Niabella beijingensis: one gene and its partner. The protein of the gene in region 2 interacts with the protein of the main gene of each other region in a pairwise test. Links are inferred from orthologs where the notes say so. Each region holds a gene or a part of one and is shown on either strand. Other genes may lie near its edges.

The links.
Region 1: the proteins of K7B07_RS20200 (region 2) and ung interact in binary tests that used the Escherichia coli proteins (3 or more experiments, as listed by UniProt). The link is inferred for Niabella beijingensis from one-to-one orthologs.

The regions. Positions count from the first base shown.
Region 1 is NZ_JAIQDI010000001.1:632,730-643,013, reverse strand. The notes cover bases 2,361-5,327. They hold ung (uracil-DNA glycosylase), read right to left. Parts: upstream 4,216-5,327; coding sequence 3,505-4,215; downstream 2,361-3,504. Other genes in these bases: K7B07_RS02655 (DnaJ C-terminal domain-containing protein), read left to right, coding at 4,646-5,327; K7B07_RS02660 (hypothetical protein), read left to right, coding at 4,391-4,579; K7B07_RS02670 (quinone-dependent dihydroorotate dehydrogenase), read right to left, coding at 2,361-3,267. Also shown: K7B07_RS02685 (hypothetical protein), read right to left, coding at 1-571; K7B07_RS02680 (DUF4251 domain-containing protein), read right to left, coding at 738-1,259; K7B07_RS02675 (TerC family protein), read right to left, coding at 1,387-2,214; more of K7B07_RS02670, read right to left, coding at 2,227-2,360; more of K7B07_RS02655, read left to right, coding at 5,328-5,554; K7B07_RS02650 (chaperone modulator CbpM), read left to right, coding at 5,557-5,844; K7B07_RS02645 (hypothetical protein), read left to right, coding at 5,891-6,379; K7B07_RS02640 (M1 family metallopeptidase), read left to right, coding at 6,456-8,309; K7B07_RS02635 (M20/M25/M40 family metallo-hydrolase), read right to left, coding at 8,340-9,908; K7B07_RS02630 (hypothetical protein), read left to right, coding at 9,992-10,284. UniProt on the Escherichia coli protein: Excises uracil residues from the DNA which can arise as a result of misincorporation of dUMP residues by DNA polymerase or due to deamination of cytosine.
Region 2 is NZ_JAIQDI010000002.1:969,070-979,200, forward strand. What follows is about bases 5,116-7,929. They hold K7B07_RS20200 (nucleoside-diphosphate kinase), read right to left. Parts: upstream 6,826-7,929; coding sequence 6,406-6,825; downstream 5,116-6,405. Other genes in these bases: trhO (oxygen-dependent tRNA uridine(34) hydroxylase TrhO), read left to right, coding at 5,116-6,057; K7B07_RS20195 (hypothetical protein), read left to right, coding at 6,147-6,332; K7B07_RS20205 (DHH family phosphoesterase), read left to right, coding at 6,909-7,916. Also shown: K7B07_RS20170 (hypothetical protein), read right to left, coding at 1-1,090; K7B07_RS20175 (M56 family metallopeptidase), read right to left, coding at 1,090-2,337; K7B07_RS20180 (energy transducer TonB), read right to left, coding at 2,420-4,399; K7B07_RS20185 (BlaI/MecI/CopY family transcriptional regulator), read right to left, coding at 4,404-4,775; more of trhO, read left to right, coding at 5,026-5,115; K7B07_RS20210 (FKBP-type peptidyl-prolyl cis-trans isomerase), read left to right, coding at 7,939-8,937; K7B07_RS20215 (FKBP-type peptidyl-prolyl cis-trans isomerase), read left to right, coding at 9,236-10,131. UniProt on the Escherichia coli protein: Major role in the synthesis of nucleoside triphosphates other than ATP. The ATP gamma phosphate is transferred to the NDP beta phosphate via a ping-pong mechanism, using a phosphorylated active-site intermediate.

The DNA of each region.
Region 1 (10,284 bases), on a different replicon or contig from region 2:
CATAATTGGTAGAGGACCAGAACGTATTTTCGTCGCCTTTCTGGAACCGGCGGTTAAAGAAGTTCAGATACCCTTTATAATGATCTGCCAGCGTGAGGAACCACATCTGGCCTGCGGGATTAATGTCTAGTGTTCCCTTGTACCGCAACAGGCCGGCTTCCAATCGTACCGGCTTGCTGGGACGGAACTGATCCTTGCCGATATTTGCCTGCCCGTTTTTATAAAGATTGATCATAAACCGCGCAAACCCAAGCGGATCATAGGTGAGCGGGATATAGGTGAGTGCGGAATAGGCGCAGAAATTGGTTGTTTTTCCTTCAAAGAATGCAAATGGTTTTATGGTAAAGGTTTTCAGGTTGCTCAGCAACAGGGCGGGTGCAACATTGGGCCACCACCTGCTTTGCTGAAGATCTTTTATGCTGTTCAGGTATTGCAGCGCCTGCTCCGGTGTACTTTTTTTAACGGTATCTGGTGCCGGTAATGCTGCCCGCACGGGTAAAAAGCAGCAAAACAGGAACGCCATAAAAAGCAGTCTTCCCCCACAGGGTATTTTACGGACCGGGATCGTCATGATCCCGAAAATAATGATTTTTTTAAAATAGTCTTATTCCTGAACAGGAAAATAAAAAGCGGTATCAACAGCTATTTATATTATATCGAACCGGACACAGAACGATGGTATGCTGTAAAAGGCTTTTGATACTGGCTTGTTCCTCTTGTTCGGGGAGGGGGCTGTTTTATTGATTGGCTTCCACATTCCCGTTAAAGGAAATCGGCGTTTTATTCATGCTCAGCACCCGGAGGGACGCAAATCCGGAAGGGGAAACCGTAAGATAAAGCGAACGCACTTCGTTGTTGTCTTTAGGCGTGATCTCGATCTCATAATTGTTTTTCCGCTGCGACTTTTTGTAATCGAATTTTGTTGAAGTGAATTTAATGCCGCCCTTGGTCGGATCCACCGGTGCGGTAAAGGACCTTCCGAAGAAGGGGAGATAGGCGATCACGGAGTCCGGCGTCACCCGCACATCGTACCGCGATGTAAGCTGATAAAGGTTGCTGGCATTGGGGAACAGGAAGCGCGGATTGAAGCGGCTGTCTTCTGTGGGAAAGACACTGGTGGCCACAAATGTATACTGCTGGCCGGTTACGGCGTCTGTAATTGCGGTGGACGACCCGGTGGTTTGTTTTTGTGAGGAGCAGGAAAAGAAAAAGAACAGTACCGGCAGTAAGAGCAGCGATGAATAAGTTATTGTTTTCATAAAAAATCTGTTTTATTCATGATGCGATCGTACTGTAATTTACACAATTTTTCCCGTACAGGCATTGTTAATGTCCTGCAAAGAACAGGGGTAAAAAAGCAGTGGCGGAGTTTGTGGCCCGATCCGGTTACTTGTCTTTTTCTTCATTTCCGGCCTCCTTTTTGGGAAGCACGGGGCTGTTCAGCTGCACCACATGTTGCTGCTGGCGTTTGCGCATGAACAGGTTCAGCAGCTCTACAATGAAGGAAAAGGCCATGGCAAAATAAATATAGTTTTTAAGATGCAGCTCATGGGCCATATCCGCATTCCATCCTTCCACGATCAGGCTTACCCCGATCATTACCAGGAAGGACAGGGCCAGCATTTTTATTGTCGGATGCTTCAGGATAAAGTCGGAGATCCTGGCACTGAAGGAGAACATAACGATCATGGCAACGATCACCGCCGCGATCATGATCTCAATATGTTTGGCCGTACCTCCCGCGGTGATCACGCTGTCGAATGAAAAAACGGCGTCGATGACCAGGATCTGGCCGATCGCCTGCCCGAAGCTGAGCGGTTTCTGGTTTTGGGCAGCAGCAGAAGGATCTTCACCTTCCAGTTTATGATGGATCTCTTTTACTGATTTATAAATAAGAAAAAGCCCTCCCGCCAGCATCACGATGCTGGCAAGATCAAATCCTTTTCCAAACCAGGATTCAGGAATGATGTATTTCCCTTTTTGTCCCAGCAGCCAGCTTAATGCCATCAACAACAGGCAGCGCGACAGGATCCCGGTGACCATCCACACACGCCGGGCCTTCCCTTGAGATTCTTTGCGCAGCCGGTTCAGGATGATGCTGACAAAGATCACGTTGTCGATCCCCAGCACGATCTCGAGTATGGCAAGGATTAGGAAACTGATCAATGAATCAACGGTGAAAATTTCCGCAGTAGAGATAAATAAGAGGTCCATGTATTTTTTGGTTTATAGATTGTTACAGATATTCCGCACAATTGCAGGACCTTCATAGATAAAGCCGGTCCAGAGTTGTACCAGCGAGGCGCCTGCTTCCAGTTTTTCTTTTGCATCTTCCGCAGTAAAAATGCCGCCGGATGCAATGATGGGGATGGCCCCGTTCGTTTGTTCTGTAATGTATTTTACAATGGCAGTGCTTTTCTGTTGTACCGGTTTTCCGCTTAGTCCGCCCGCTCCGATGGCTGCTACCTGGTCTGCCGGGGTTTTTAAATGACTCCGGTCGATGGTGGTATTGGTCGCTACAAGTCCGTCCAGTTTTATTTCCAGTGCAAGGGAAATGACATCATCGATCTGCTCCTGGCTCAGATCGGGGGCTATCTTCAGCAGGATGGGTTTGGCAAATGCCTTCCCATTGTTGATCATCGCGAGGTTCAGCAGGATCTTCCGCAAAGCTTCTTTATCCTGGAGCTCGCGCAGTCCCGGTGTATTGGGGCTGCTTACATTTACCACAAAATAGTCGACGAACGGATGCAACCGGGTAAAACAGGTGGCATAGTCCTGCCAGGCATTCTCATTGGGAGTTATTTTGTTCTTGCCAATATTCCCGCCGATGATCAGCGGGTATTTTTCCCTGCTGCCGGATGTTTTTGTTCTCCATGCTTCCAGGCGCTGCGCGATTTTTTCCACCCCGTCATTATTAAACCCCATGCGGTTGATCAATGCCTTATCTGCAGGCAGACGGAACAGCCGTGGGCCTTCGTTACCGTCCTGGGGCAGCGGGGTAACGGTCCCGATCTCCACAAATCCGAATCCCAGGGCTTCCAGTTCATTAAGAAAAACAGCATTTTTGTCAAACCCGGCTCCCAGGCCAACGGGGTTTTTAAAAGTGAGGTTTAAAAAATGGGTTTCTTTGAGTGGTGCGCTGGTGAAGGAACGGACGATGGCCTTGCCCAACTTATTACCGGTAAACAGTTGCAGGTGGTGCATGGCCATATAATGGACCCGTTCAGGGGGAAAACTGAAATAGAATTTTCTTAAAAGACGGTACATACAGCGCAAATATAAACCAGAAATGAGAATGAGGATCCAGATTTGAGTATTGAGATTTGAGCGTTCAGATCTGAGCATTGAGAAATACGTATCCGGAACCGGGATTACGGGATTCGAAATCGGGACCGGGTATGGGTTTCCGGTGCTCCGGTTCTGACGCGGATTGCGGGACAGTGCACAGATCGCTGAAAGCTGATATTTGAATTCTCAACTCTCAATTCTCACGTCGCGCTCCCTCTATCCGTCAATTTTCCAGTCGATGGGGTCAATGCCATGTGCCGCAAGGTATTCATTGGTCTTTGAAAAGGGCTTGCTGCCAAAGAACCCGTTATGTGCGGAAAGCGGGGAAGGGTGCGCGGATTTCAGGATCAGGTGTTTGGCGGTATCGATCAGTGCCGCCTTTTCCTGGGCGAACTTTCCCCACAGGATAAAAACCACATTTGATTTATCCTCAGAAACTTTCCGGATAACCGCGTCTGTAAAAGTGGCCCATCCGATCTTGGCATGACTCATGGGCTCACCGGCGCGTACTGTTAAGGAGGCGTTCAGCATAAAAACACCCTGCTGTGCCCATTTGGTAAGGTCACCGGTTGCGGGTACCGGCACGCCAAGGTCGGCATGCAGCTCCTTGTAGATATTCACCAGGGAGGGCGGTGGAGGTACGCCCTTTTGTACCGAGAAGCAAAGGCCATGAGCCTGCCCCGGCCCGTGGTAGGGATCCTGCCCCAGTAGTAATACTTTTACATCAGCGAACGGGGTGGTGTTAAATGCATTAAAAATGTTTTTACCGGCGGGGTAAATGGTTTTTCCCAGTTGTTTTTCGGCTTTCAGATGCTGCACCAGCGAACTAAAATAAGGCTGCTGAAATTCTTCCTGCAATTCCTGTTTCCAGGAGGGATCAATGGCTACTTCCATCCGTGCTGTTTTGGGTAAAAATAACAACTTCATCCAGAAGCACAAAGATTTCTTGAAGGCTATTAGATGGCTGGTTTGTAGTGTGCTAGATATAGCGATTATTTTCAGGGTAAACCAAGGCTGATAGCAGGTATCGATAATTTAACATTTCCCGGGGAGCTTGCTGTTTGATTTTGGCTACTTTTATCGAAACACTAAAGCACTTTAAATGAATCCGTACATCTTATTTCCTGTAGTTTGGATTGTTGCTAATGGTATTTATTCGGTCATCATGTATGTCTTTCTGAAGGACCGGTTATACAAGGAAAAATATGTAACCATACTTAAAGTGTCGCTTGCCAGTTTATGGATCATCTCATTCCTGGGAATATTTGCGGCCTGTCTGATCTTTTTCTGATAAACGGCAGCTGCGATTGTTGGAATTGTTCCGGTTATGTTTTAAATTGAAATATATTTTGAATAAATGGAGTATATCGACTATTATAAGGTCCTGGGAATATCCAAAGATGCTTCTGCGGATGATATAAAGAAGGCCTACCGGAAGCTGGCCCGAAAACATCACCCCGATCTGAATCCCGATGATAAAGAAGCTGTAAAATTATTCCAGCAGATCAATGAAGCGCATGAGGTATTGAGCGATCCGGAAAAGCGGAAAAAATACGATCAGTACGGTGCCGACTGGAAGCATGCCGATCAGTTTGAAGAAGCGCGCCGGCAGCGGACTTCCGGCCAGCAAGGTCATCCTTTTGAAGGTGGACAATATACTTATAGCAGTGGTGAGGAAGGTGATTTTTCCGATTTCTTTTCTTCGCTTTTCGGTAATGCCCGCAGTGAGGGGCGCTCCGGTACCCGGTTCAAAGGTCAGGACTACCGGGCGGCCGTAACGCTGAACCTTTCCGATGCCTACCGCACACATCAGCAAACGTTTACCGTCAATGGAAAAAATATCCGGATCACCGTTCCTGCAGGAATTGAAAACGGACAGGAGATCCGGATTGCCGGTTATGGCGCGCCCGGCGTGAACGGAGGACCCAACGGAGACCTGTATATCACATTCGATATAAAAAATGATACGGGCTTTGTGCGGAAGGGGAATGATCTGTATACCCATGTATCCCTGGACCTCTACAAGGCGATGCTGGGAGGAGAGGAAACCATCGATACCATGGGAGGCAAAGTAAAACTATCCGTAGCGCCGGAAACACAGAACGAAACAAAAGTGCGCCTGAAAGGCAAGGGGTTCCCCGTGTACAAACAGGAAGGCGTTTTTGGTGATCTGTATGTTACCTACCAGGTGCAGTTGCCGAAGAACCTGTCGGAGAAAGAAAAAACATTGTTTAAAGAGCTGGCTCAGGAAGCCGAAAAAAAATAAAGATGGAGCGTCATACAAACAGCATATCGGTAGAGCAGTGTTGCTCCTATTACAGGATCGAAACCACATTTGTGCAATCACTGAATGATCATGGACTGATTGAGCTGGTGCAGCAGAATGAAAGTTATTTTATTGCATTTGAACAGCTGGCGGATCTTGAAAAGTACATGCATATGCATTACGATCTGGATATTAATATGGAAGGCCTGGAGGCAATAGCGCACCTGCTCAATAAAGTGCAGCGGTTGCAAACAGAGATCCGGGGGCTGAAAAATGAACTGGGGCACTGATGCCGCTCTATGCGATCCGCAGCTTAATGGCATGTGGTTGTTAAAAATGAGATTATTTCCTTTATACGGAAGGGGGCCTGCTATTGGGTACCGGCACATAAAAAAAGGGTTGTTGCTTTTTTTTATGTGGTGTTCCTGCTGTGTCAATGCCCAGGAACAGGGGTTGCCGGCGGCTATTGCAGACCAGTTTTATATGCAGTACCCATATGCCACTGATCTCAGATGTAAGGTAGACGGACGAAAGGCCGTTGTTGATTTTCTGATGAAAAAAGAAAAATACCAGGCCATTTATAAAAAAAATGAATGGGAATACACGGTAATGGATTTTAGTTTTGACCGGTTGCCGGAAAAAATAAAGGAACGCTTCAGAAAGTCCCGTTCAGGAGTGATAGCCGTTGCCGATGTGGATGTAATATACGTTCCAAGCGGGTTTGAAGCGTATCGCATCCGGATCGGGGAACCCCGTGATCTCAAAAAATACATTTATTTCAGTGAATCGGGGAAAATCTTTCATACTGCTCCATACCAGGACTGACCGTACGTCCATCGCTTTTTAACCCCGTCTTTTCTGTTTTTTTGTTTATTTTCCGCGTGAATTAAACTTTTTAATCATGCGTACCTCAAAAGGTTTATTATTTTTTTGGGTTGTTTTTTGGGTAATGAAGACCGATGCCCAAAACGGTTACTGGCAGCAGCGGGTGAAATATGTCATGAATATCGATATGGATGTATCTTCCAACCGGTTCAAAGGAAGACAGCAACTGGAATACTGGAACAATTCACCGGATACGCTGGATAAAGTTTATTATCATTTGTTCTGGAATGCCTTTCAGCCGGGAAGTATGATGGATGAACGGAGTAAGCGACAGGGTACGATTGAGATCGGAAATAAGTCAGACTGGGATCCGCGTGTGAAGGACCGCATCAGCAATCTGAAGCCGGACGAGATCGGATACCAGAAGGTCAGCCGGCTTACCATGAACGGGACTTCTCAGCCCTATGAAGTACAGGGCACCATCCTGATCGTAAAACTGACCCGTCCCATTCTGCCCAAACAGAAAGTGACATTTGCAATGGACTTTGAAGCGCAGGTGCCGTTGCAGATCCGGCGAAGCGGAAGGGACAACCCAAATACCAAAGTACGGTATTCCATGAGCCAGTGGTATCCCAAATTAAGCGTTTATGATAAAGACGGCTGGCACCCTACACCCTATGTGGGGCGGGAGTTTTACGGGAATTTCGGCGACTTTGACGTGAACATCACCATTGATAAAAACTACATCCTGGGTGGTACCGGTTACCTGACCAATGCCAACCAGATCGGGTATGGGTATGAAGCGGAAGGTGCCGCCGTGACCCGTCCGGCAGGAGACAAGCTTACCTGGAAATTTACGGCACCGGAAGTGCATGATTTCATGTGGGCTGCGGACCCGGAATTTGTTCACCGGTCGAAAAAGATACGGGAGGATCTTACCTTACACCTGCTGTATAAACCAGCTAAATCAACGCCTGAAAAATGGGAAAAGATATTATCGGATGCAGCGCAGGCCCTGCCTTATATTGAAAAGACATTCGGTCATTATCCATATAAACAATATTCTTTTATTACCGGTGGCGATGGCGGCATGGAATACCCGATGGCCACGCTGCTGGCCGCTCCGGGCGCCTGGCTGCATGAATGGATGCACGAATGGTTCTACGGACGGCTGGCAACGGATGAAACCCATTATCCGTGGATGGATGAAGGAGGGGCTGATTATGCAGATACGCGGGTCTCTGCATGGCTCAACCGGCAGGGGGTACCGGGATATGAGCGGCCCGATTCCACCTACTTCCAGTACCTGGATCTTGTTAAGAGCGGAAAGGAAGAGCCGCTAAGCACACCCGCTGATCATTTTAATACGAATTTCGCCTACAGTCGTGCCAGCTATATCAAGGGTTCCCTGTTCTTATCGCAACTCGGTTATATCCTGGGGGATTCGGTAAGGGACCGGGTGCTGCTGAATTATTATAACCAGTGGAAGTTCAAACATCCTGATGCGAATGATTTTATCCGCGTGGCACAAAAAACAAGCGGCACAAAGCTGGATTGGTACCGGGATTACTGGATCTACAGTACAAAGACCATTGATTATGCCATCGACAGTCTTTGGGAGGAAGGAGGAAAGACAAAGATCCGCCTTCGCAATGATGGCCTGATGCCGATGCCGGTTGATTTCCTGATCCGCTTTAAAGATGGTACGCAGGAGCTGCATAATGTTCCGCTGGATCTGATGTACAATGCCAAACCCCCTGAGGATGCCGGTATGCGGTGGAAGGTTTACCCGCCCTGGCCCTGGACCAATAAATTTTACACCATAGAAACCGGTCACCGCCTGATGGAAATAGATACCGGAGAGATCGATCCTGGTTTGCGGATGGCTGATATCAACCGCCGGAACAACAAGATCCAGCTGCGGTACTAAGTGCTGTGTAAGGAGGATATTGCCTGGATATTATTGATCTGCTCCGCCTTTGCGCTCGGGCTCCTTCACTTCGGGCCATTTGGCTGGTTGCCCGTTTATCGCCGGCAGCACGCGTTTTTCACGGCTGGCGAGCTCAGGGTCTTCTGATGCCATATAAGCCAGTATCGCTGTGAGGATAACATTATTCCGGACTTCGTCAAACACGATTTTATCGTAAGTATCGCGGTTGGTATGCCAGGTGTATCCGCCATAACCCCAGCTAAGCGAGCCGAGCATAAAGCTGGGTACGCCTGCTGCCACAAAAGAAGCATGATCCGATCCGCCGCCGCCCGGCATGCCGGGAAAACTGGTTTCAATACCGGAGGTTATTTTTTTGGGCGCCGCTGTCAGCCATCTGCCCAGGTAATCGTAGGCATTTACAAAGCCCTGTCCGCTGATACTGGCAATACGCCCGGTTCCGTTATCCTGGTTAAACACCGCCTGGATGTTTTTTACGATTTCCGGGTTGTCCTTTACAAAAGCCCGGGATCCATTGAGTCCCTGTTCTTCGCTGCCCCATAAACAAACCAGTATCGTACGCTTGTTGTTGGGATAAAGCTTTTTAAGGATGCGCAGGGTCTCCATCATGGTAATGGTGCCGGTGCCATTATCGGTAGCGCCCTGGGCGCCGTCCCATGAATCGAAATGTGCGGAAAGAATAACGTATTCATTGGGTTTTTCTTTTCCTTCGATCCGCCCGATCGTATTAAAGGTCTTGACCATTCCAAGTTCTTTTGATTGTACATTGATCCGGATACGGGGCTTTTGCCCGTTCACGGCCATACGGTATAGCATACCATAGTCTTCTACAGAAATATCAATGGTCGGGATTTTTTTAGTACGCGCGCCGAAGATCCGGTTGGCGCCCATGATGCCGGTCCAGTTTGAAATGGCAATGGCCGCAGCACCCGCTTTCTCCAGCGCTTCAGGAAGGGTGCTGTTGTTGTAGCCGGTATTGGCGATCCGTTTGCGGAAGGCTTCCGTATCGTCTGCGCGTTCTTTCATCATCTTTTCGTAAAGCTCGGGTGTGGCAAATTCCTTGATCTGATAATCCGGCCGGCCGGACCTCTGATATTGTGCCATCAATACGATCTTGCCTTTAATGCCGGCGAGCCAGCTGGTAAATTCCTGCGGGCTAGTTACATACGGCAGCACGATTACTTCACCCTGCACCGGAGTTTTGGTAGCCGGGCTCCAGGCAAGTTGTGTGGCTTCCAGGCTTTTGATACGGGGGGCGGTCAGCTCTACCTGTGAGCTGCCGCGCTGCCATCCCCGCCATTCACCAAACTGCTGCCTGCTGCCGCTTATGCCCCATTTTTCAAAGGAGGCAATAGCCCAGTCGCTGGCTTTCTCCATTTCCGGGGTGCCAACCAGCCGCGGCCCGATCCCATCCAGAAGTTCGCTTGCCAGCTTCTCCAGCTGGGAATTACCGGTGGCCTCATTAATGATTTTTTCCACAACAGGCAGTAGGTGCTCTTCAGAAGCCGGTGCCGGTTGTGCTGCGACAAACTGATTACCAAGAAAAAGCACGGCCAGGGCCATTTTTGAACGCAAACGCATAAGGTTATATTTGTTTTTCTACAATATAACCACTTTAGGGCAAAAAGCAAAAAGGTGTATCTTTAACCGACATTATTAAGGCAATGGAAACGTTATTGATAACCGGTACTGCCTTGTGGTGTTTTAAACATGAGGTCATTACGCGCAGCAAAAAACGCGACGCGGGATTTTACATATCCGCCGCCAAACCCTTTCACCAGCATTTAACAGATATCGCACTTACCGACAGGGCCATTGAGCTTTCGGGTAACGAATATTATTCCATACCGCTGGAGCTGATCTCCCAGCTTTATATCGGCTTTGATGAATGCTATACACGGGCGCTTATATGGAACTTCGGCCTGGGCGGCCAGCCGTTACGCATTATCACCAGCAA
Region 2 (10,131 bases):
CTAATAAGTGAAAAAGGAAGGCGCGATTTCTTACATCAAAACCAAGTTCATTGAATACAATAATCCTGCTATCGCCTATTTTATCAAGAACATATTTACCCGCTGGAGTAACAGAATACCCTTCCGGGCATGACATTTTTTTAATAGACGTGTCTTCTGCAGCTTCTTTGTGTAAACCTAAAAAAGATAAATAGGTTGATAGGCTTCGTTTATAATAACTATGTGAATAAACATCTTCACTGGTTTCCAGTTCATTGTTATCCCAGTTTTTTAAAACATTCACGGGTTCATAATAAAAAAGGCCTCCGTTTTTTTTAAATGCTTTGTCGGCAATCTCAAAATAGTCATGGTAAACAAATTGGTCAGTGTTATTAATTGAATTTATGATATAGGTTATTTTTTCAAACCCCCTATTTTGCAGCAGCGTATCCAATCCGTGCTTATTCGACCCATATATAGCATAATAATCCAAACCTTTCCTATGGAGATTCCTGGCGTATTCTATCTGTTCTTTTATGATCACAGAATTATTTGAATAAGGTAAAAATCCGAGCACAAGAAAGGATATGTCATTTGTATTAGGTCGAACCAATGCAGCTGATGCGATCCACTTATTTATTGAATCGTGTGCGTAATATGTTTGAATGGACCGTTTTGAGTTGCGCTTAAAACCCCCCAGCTGCCTGTATAAATCAATTTTTTGAAAGTGCGTTGAAAGATAGTCGATAATTGGAAGGTTGTGTTTGATTCTAAACACTAATATATATTCCGGAAGTCTTTCCTCACTGCATTTTGTTGCGGCATATACCGGTATTAAATTATCTTTATGGATACTTAATTGTTGAAAAAAAGCCGTCTTTTTCAACTCGGTCAAAGATTTTTTGCTAATGTATTTGAACCCGTATACTTTATTAAATGCTGTATTTGTAATGGTATCAAAAAAGAATCTTTTAGGGAATTCTTGTTGAATAGCGATTCTGCGCTTGTGCCGGATGAAATTGGAAGAGCTGCAGCCGCAAAATAGTGTTATAACAGAAGCCAGCGCTAAAAGACTACTGCAGGCCCAACCTGAGACGGGGTCTTTTACCATCAGCCCTCTGTAACCTGGAAGGTGATCGGTTGTTTCCGGTAAGCTTTAACCGGTTTTCCGTTCTGCATTGCCGGGGTCCACCTGCCGGAGGCGGCAATCACTCTTACGGTTTCGGAACCCATGCCATAGCCCGGGTCTTTGAGTATCTTTACATTACTTACTGTTCCGTCAACATCCACAACAAACTGGGCGATCACCTGGTAATTGCCCGGTCCCGCTCCATTTTCTACGGGTATATCTCCTCTTAAATTTGTTTGAAGAAACCGTGCCCAGTCGCCGGAATAACGGGCGTCGATTTCAGGATTCTTTACGGTTTGTTGCAGGGAGGGTGAAGGGGAGTTGTTCCCCTGTTCGTTGAATACATCTTTCTTCTGGCAGCTGATAACAAAGAAAATAGCGGTGGCAATAAAAAGCGGGATCGCGATCCATTTGTTGTAGCGGCCTTTTGATGAGTTGGTTTTTTGAGTTAACATAGCAAGTCTTCTTTTGAATTGATCGTTAAAAAATGGGTTTACAAGTTGCAGTTGTTTTTGAAAGATAGCCTCCGTTATCAGGTGCTCTGTATAGGTGAGGTTACCTGCCTGCTTTGCGGCATAATCGTCGGCAGCAAACTCATGTACCGCCTTTAATTCATTCTTCATGATCCAGTAAAAAGGATTCATCCAGGCGGCGGCAGCAATAAATTCAGCGATCAGCACATCCATACTGTGCAGTTGCCGGATATGACAGAGTTCATGCTGTAAAATACTTTCAGCAGTTACCGGGTTCTGTTGTTTCTGAGGATTCCAGAAGAGCCAGCGAAAGAAAGAAAAGGGAGCCGTTTTATCTGGTGTGGCAATGAACGTTACGCCATATTTTTTTTCGGAAATATTTTGCAGGCGCATCCGTACCAGGTTTCTGATGGCAAAGAGCGTTTTTGCAACGAGTAAAAGGGAAATGCCTGCTATAAGAAAAAGTAAAATGCGTTCCCAATTCAAGGCGCCAGAACGGGCCGGTACTGCTATTTCCGCAAGCATCAATGCATTGTACCTAACCAGTGTTTGCATCCCGATCCCTGAATTATTTGTAAGCGAAACATAATAGGGGATTTTAATAAAAGGTACCAGCAGGCTAAGCAGGAGGGCTCCCAGTAGATAAAACCGGTTAAACTGATATGTCTTCCTGTTCTTTAAGAACAATGCATAGAACAGATAAAGTAAACCGGAGCAAAGAACCATTTGGAACAGGTAGATTATAAAGGTGTGCATAATTGGAAATAGTATTATGTTAATAATAATAATAAGCCATGATGAAACGACCGGTTGCGGATATTGACATCCGGCTGCTTGTTTAATTTGCTGCAACCTGAAAAGTGATCGGTTGCTTCCGGTAAGCTTTTACCACGCGTTTATTTTGCCTGGCGGGTATCCATTTTCCCGAGGAGCTGATTACCCGTGCCGCTTCTTCGCCCATTCCATATCCGGGTTCTTTTATAACTTTTACATTGCTCACATTTCCTTCCGTATCCACTATAAACTGAATCAACGCCTGATAATTTCCGGGTTTTGCGCCGTTCTTAACGGGAACATCACCCCGGAGATTGGTACTGAGAAAGTGAACCCAGTCGCCGGTATACTTCGCTTCCTGTTCCACCTTTGTAAAGATCTCCGGCTCGCGCGGTACATTTTTTGGGATCGTATCCGGAGCCGGGGTGATCGCCGGAGCGGCGGCAGCGGGTACAACCTGAAAATGGATATACTGTATGTGGGCGGTTCTTACTTTCCGGCCATTCTGGATCGCCGCAGTCCAGGCGCCAGACTTCTTCAGGATCCTTACACCTTCTTCTTCCATTCCGTATCCAATCGCCGTCAGTGGCCGGATATTGCTGGTGCTGCCATCGGCTTCCACAACAAATTGGTAGGCCGTTCTGTAGCTGCCGGGGGCGGCATTGTTGATAACGGGCACATCCCCGCGAACATTACTGGCAAGGAAGCGTGCCCAGTTCCCATTATAGGTTGCAGGCTGTTCGGTTGTAGTAAAATAGTTGTTCCCACCGATTTTTAATGCGCTTAATTCCGGGTCCACTTTTACCGGTTGCCGGGCTGAAGGCCCGCTTGTATAAGCCACCACTGCAATTTCGGAAGCGGGAACTTTGGAATCAGGAAGATTGTTCTTCCTTTTTATTAATTCCAATGCCGGGTCCGATTTGACATCTTTGTAATTTTTTCCAATAACGATGACTGCTCCATTGCTGCCCTTTTCGCCATAAATTTTTGCTGCTTTTTTTTCATCAAGTACGATCACCTGTTTTATATCGGATGTTGGAATATCGAAGAATTTTTCTTTTGATATAGGAGTGCCATTAAAAACATACAGGGAATCGTTACCGGGGGAATACCTGATGGTTTCGGAAGGAGCCGGAAAAAGTGTTGACCGGATATCATTCATGGCTTCGGGTAAGGAACCTGCAGCATGATAGGTAAATGCAAACAAACAAAATACAAGAACAGAAAGTGGTAATACCATTATTTTCCGCAGGTACTGGTAAGCGGTTTTGTTGTTTTTTGTAAGCATAGCAATTCTTCTTTTTAGTTGGTTATTAAAAAACGGATTGGTAAGCAGTAATTGTTTTTGTTGAATGGCGCTGGTAACAAGGATGCCTGCGTAATTCAATGGATCGGTTTCCTTCGCTGCATACCGGTCTGCCAGGAACTCCTGGATCATTTTTACCTCTTTCCGGTACAGGTAAAAAAACGGGTTGATCCAATAGAGGCACAGCAGCAGTTCTACAAATAAGAGGTCAAGCGTATGCCGCTTATGAATATGATACATTTCATGCCGCAGGATCTGTTTCCCTTCATCAGACCCGGGGTTATGATTTTTGTTCCAGAACAGCCAGTTGAAAAAGGAAAATGGAGCGTAAGGGTGAATGGTTTTTATAAAGGTGATCCGTCCCAGTTGCTCCTGTTGTCCCTGCCGTTTGATTTGAACCACTTTGATAATGCCTGCTACAAAGCGGATGAAGAAGAACGCACCTATAGTGAGGGCCACCCAGCCTGAAAGCAATGCCCAGTCGATCTGCCTTACTGGTGTGGTCGCCGCTGCGGCCGGTTCTTCTGACAGGTATATTTTTCCCAGGCTTTGTGTTATAACATTATTTCCTTCCAGCGAGAGCCGGATCCTGAGCAGGGGAAGAGTGATACTTAACAGCACTGCGGCCAGTAAATAGAAGCGGTTATACTGATGAAACCGCTCATTCCTTAAAAAGAAATGATAATAACCATACAGGATACCGGAACAACAGATCACCTGAAGCAGATAGGTTACCATGATATTATTTTTTTGATTGTTGCTTGTTTTTGATCTGCTGCAGCAGGGCTTCCAGTTCTTCAATGCTCAGGTTGTTTTCTTTTACCATAAATGACACCACGTTGCTGAACGAGCCATCGAAGTACCCTTTTACCATTTGCTTCATGGTTTTTTTTGAGTATTCTTCCTTGCTGACTGCGGGCACATACTGATGTTGTCTGCCAAATACATTTACAGTTACAAATTCTTTTTCTACCAGGATCTTTAAAATAGTGGCAACGGTGTTTTGATGGGGTTTGGGCAACGGCAACAGCTCCAGGATCTCTCTTAAAAACATAGGTCCCTGCTGCCACAGGGCCTGCATGATCTGTTCTTCGGCTTTTGTAAGTTGTTTCATGAAAACTGAGTTTAAAGCAATTTAAAACTAATATCTTAGTTTAACAACTATTTTTTTAGTTTTATTTTCCCCGGGTCTGGGCCGCCTCCTGTAATTATAAAATTGTGGATTGGTAATGCGATGAGATCCAATTACTTGGCAGTTTGTATTAAAAAGTGTATTTTCGCGCTGAAATTTGGTGCAGCCTGCAACTGCCCAATTAATAAAATGTTAATTATCATGGATAGCATGATTCAAATTTCAAAAGGCAATGGCATTACACAACCGTATATCTCGCAAAGAACTGAAAGAACGCATTTTAATGGATGAAACACCGCGTACAACGGTTTCTTTTTACTGCTATTTCAAAATTGACGATCCTGTTTCTTACAGGAACGGCCTTTATAAAAGCTTATCTGCTGTAGGAGTGCTGGGACGTATTTATATTGCTGCGGAGGGGATCAATGCCCAGATAAGTGTACCCTCAGACAACCTTGAACTGCTGCGGGGCGTCTTGGACGATACGCCGGCATTAAAGAACCTGAGGCTGAACATTGCAGTGGATGATGACGGCAAATCGTTTTATGTGCTGGATGTAAAAGTGCGGGAGAAGATCGTTGCCGATGGCATTGATGATGCTGATTTTGATATGTCGCGGAAAGGAAGATATGTTAATGCCAGTGAATTTAACAGATTAACAAATGATCCGGATACGATCGTAATCGACATGAGGAATCATTATGAATATGAAGTGGGGCATTTTGAAAATGCCCTGGAGATACCCAGCGATACCTTCCGGGATCAGCTGCCCATGGCGGTGGATATGATGCAGGAACATATCGATAAAAATATCATTATGTACTGTACAGGAGGTATCCGGTGCGAAAAGGCTTCTGCTTATATGTTGCATAGAGGTTTCAAAAATGTATACCACCTGGAAGGCGGGATCATTAATTATGTGAACGAGGTAAAGACAGAAAACCTGTCTAATAAATTTCATGGCAAGAATTTTGTATTTGATCAGCGCCTCGGAGAACGGGTGACGGATGAGGTCATTGCTCATTGTCATCAATGCGGCAAACCGGCGGACACACATGCAAACTGTGCCAATGATGCCTGTCACCTGTTGTTCATCCAGTGTGAAGCATGTAAGACCCGGTTTGATGGCTGTTGCAGTACGGAGTGTCAGGATTTTATCCATCTCCCGGGAGAGCAGCAGAAAGAATTACGGAAAGGTGTGGATCTCGGCCGTAATGTATTTAATAAAGCGAGATCACGTTTAAAGAACTTAATAAAAGAATAATAAAGCAAACCCCTGACAAGAATGAATTTTTTAATTACTTTGTTGTCGAGCCCTCTTAGTCCACGTTAACTATATTAAAAACCGGTTTTATGAAACGTTTCTTATCTATCTTGATGCTGATTTTCCTCACCTCGGTGCCGTCCTTGCTATTTTTAGCAAATCATCAGGCACAGGAGGAAGAGCAAACAGCCGTTTACCGTCCTGTGCAGCACAGAACATTGTCACAGAATGCCTCCTTTTCTTCCAGTGTGAATTGGAGAGGAGAGACGCGGTAAGAACAATGATCTAAAATAATAAAGCCGGTTTCTGAAACCGGCTTTATTATTTCTATATTCTGTGCGTTCAAAACTACAAAACCCTTTCCAGGCCGCTGAAGAAGAAAGCTCCCTCAATCGCTGCATTTTCGTCGCTGTCGCTTCCATGAACCGCATTTTCACCCAGAGAGGTGGCATACAGCTTACGAATGGTGCCTTCAGCCGCTTTTGAAGGATCTGTAGCGCCGATAAGTTCCCGGAAGGCAGCCACCGCGTTGTCTTTTTCAAGAATCGCCGCTACAATGGGGCCACTGCTCATAAACTGTACAAGCTCTCCGTAAAAAGGGCGCTCTTTATGAACTGCATAGAATTCCCCGGCTTTTTCTGCTGAAAGGCGGGTGAGTTTTAATGCAACAATTTTATAGCCTTCTTTGATAAAACGGTCGATGATAAGGCCGGCATGCCCGTTTTTCATTGCATCAGGCTTGATCATGGTGAAAGTACGATTACTCATTTTAGATTTTAATTTAATTTGGCCGGCAAATTTAGGAAAATTAATCGACTCCAAATGACAGATTTACCTATTTTTGCGCCTCGTTGAAACCCGTAACAGACATATTCCCGTTGCTCAAACAGCCGGCTAAAGTGATGATTACCATGCATCAGAAGCCGGATGCAGATGCTATGGGGTCCTCATTGGCCCTCTGCGGATACCTGAAAAAACTGGGGCATACTGTTACCGTGGTGTCACCCACCAACTGGGCTCCCTGGCTGAACTGGATGCCGGGAGCGGAAGATGTATTGAATTACGATAAGGAGAAAGAACGGGTACAACAGCTCCTTACTGATGCGGCGATCCTGTTTTGCCTGGACTTTAATATTTTTCACCGGACCAAACATTTTGAGCAGGACCTGTACCAGGCGAAATGTGTGAAGGTGCTGATCGATCACCACCGGGAACCCGATGTGGCGTCTTTTGACTATGGGGTCAGCAATATGCTTAAAAGCTCTACCTGTGAAATGGTTTACGATTTTATTGTAGCCGCAGGAGATGAAAGCATGCTTGATACTGCCATCGGGGCCTGTCTTTATGCAGGTGTCATCGCCGATACGGGATCCTTCCGGTTTGACGCTACAACACCGGCCGTGCACCGGATGGCGGCGCATTTGATGGAGCTGGGGATCCGGCATACCACGATCCACAGTCTGTTGTTTGATAATTTCCTGGAAAACCGGTTGCGTTTTATGGGCCATGTGTTCTTGCACCGGCTGGAGTTCTTTTATGAATATAATACGGCGCTTATTGCCATTCCGAAATATGACCTGTTAAAATATGAAATCAAAACAGGTGATACTGAAGGGCTGGTTAATTTCCCGCTTTCGGTTCAGGGAATTAAACTGGCGGCACTGGTGATCGACCGGGATGAGGAACGTAAATGGAGCTTCCGCAGCAAAGATGATTTTGACTGTAATACATTTGCACGGAAATATTTTAACGGCGGCGGGCATTTTAATGCCTCAGGTGGCGGTTCCAAAAACTCCTTGCAGGAAACAGTGAATCAATTCAAAATTGTCCTGAAGGAGAACGAGCATTTATTACGATAAAAAAATAATACAAAAAATAAAAATGAAACAATTAAAAACGTTGGGCCTGGTTGTATTTGCAGCCGCGGCTTTTACAGCTTGCAACAATACCGAATTTAAGACAACAGCCAGCGGGCTTAAGTATAAGATTTATGAAGGCGGTAGTAAGGACTCCGTAAAAATCGGCGAGGTGTTGAAATTTAATGTTACCCAGAAAGTGTCCGGAACAAAGGATACCACACTGTATAATTCTTATGAAACAATGCCGGAATATATGCCGCTGCAAACGGTTCCGCCGGGGCAGGGGGATTATAGCCCGATTGAAATATTGCCAAAATTAAAAAAAGGCGACAGCGCAGTGATCATCATGTTCGTGGATTCCCTGATTAAAAAAGGACTGGCCCAGGAAGCCCAGCTGCCGCCGTTTATGAAAAAAGGCGATAAATTCATTTTCACCTTTAAAGTGCTGGAGGTATTTAAAAATGACAGTCTGGCCATGCTCGACCGTCAAAAAGAAATGGAAGCATATCAGAAGCGGGAAGAGGCAAAGCAAAAAGCAGATTCCATCGCTTTTGAAAAGTCAGGCGGCAAACAAAAACAAATTGCAGCAGTTGAAGAGTACCTGAAGAAGAAGAATATCACGGCTACGAAAACAGCGCTGGGAACATTTGTAAAAATCGATGCCCCGGGCGACGGAGCACCTATTGCAAATGGCAAGTTCGTTACTGTAAAATATAATGGCAAACATTTATTAACAGACAGCACATTCCAGTCAAGCAGTTTTACAGTGCCCATTGGCCAGCAGGGAAGCATTCCCGGTTTTGAAGATGGTCTGAAGCAATTTAAAAAAGGCGGGAAAGGCGTGATCTATATCCCAGGTTTTCTGGCGTATGGCAAAACACCTCCTCCGGGTTCTCCGTTCAAAGAGTATGAGCCATTGTATTTTGAAGTGGAAATTACTGATGTAAGCGACAACATGCCGCAGCCACAGGCACCTCCTGTTATGCCCCAGGAACAGCCTCAAAAAGATACAAAGAAATAACCGGTAATCTAAAATATCGGATGGCCGTCCCCAGCAGGACGGCCATTTTTTATGAATATCGGTCAATGCCTTTGAACGCCGGAACCTGTAAGGTACTTCTTCCGGGGCGCCGGATCTCCGCCTGTGGCGGCTTCCGGAAGAAATTGGTCCGGATGCTTATTTTTGAAAATAACAAGCTGCATTTGGAAGTATACGTCACATAAGATAAATTCGTTGTTTTTAAACAGCGCTTGGAATGCATGCAGCTCCCCGGCTGCATGCAAAGCAGGATAAAAATTAAATCAGGAAACAGTTAAAAATGAAACAATTAAAAACAATGGGGCTTTTGTTGTTTGCAGCAGCAGCCTTCGCCGCCTGTAAGAATGCGGATTACAAAACAACTTCCAGCGGACTTAAGTATAAGATCTATGAGGCGGGAAGCAAGGATTCCACCGCAATAGGAGATGTGCTGAAAATGGAGCAGTCCATTCGTCTTATGGGCTCGAAGGACACCCTTCTGGGACAGAGCTATGGGGAGATGCCCTTTTTTACAAAGGTCCAGGAGATACAGTCGATGCCCGGTCAGCAGGTGTATGCACCGGATGAGATATACCGGTTCCTCCGGAAAGGAGACAGTGCCATAGTGGTAATGTTTGTGGATTCCCTGATAAAAAAGGGGATTGCCCAGGAGGCCCAGTTGCCGCCGTTCTTTAAAAGAGGCGACAAGCTCCTGTTCACTTTTAAAGTGCTGAATGTGTTTAAAAAGGACAGCCTGGCACAGCTGGACTATCAGAAAGAGGAGGAAGCTTTCCGGAAAAGAAAGGACGCAGAACAGAAAGCGATAGTCGACGCGTTTGAAAAGGGCGGCGGCAAGGATAAGCAGATCAGGGATATGGAAGCATATCTGAAAAACAAGAACATCACTGCCGTAAAATCACCCCTGGGAACATTTGTAAAAATTGAAACTCCGGGAACAGGTACACAGGTAACGGACGGAAAGTCGGTAACACTGAAGTATACCGGCAAAACGGTGAAAGATAATAAGGTATTTGATGCGAATACAATGACCGCTGAGGTGGGGTCAGGAGGTGCGATCCCGGGATTTGAGGATGGATTAAAACAATTTAAGGAAGGCGGAAAGGGTGTGATCTATATTCCCGGTTTCCTGGCATACACACAGGGTGTGCCTCCCAATGCGCCTTTTAAAGCATATGA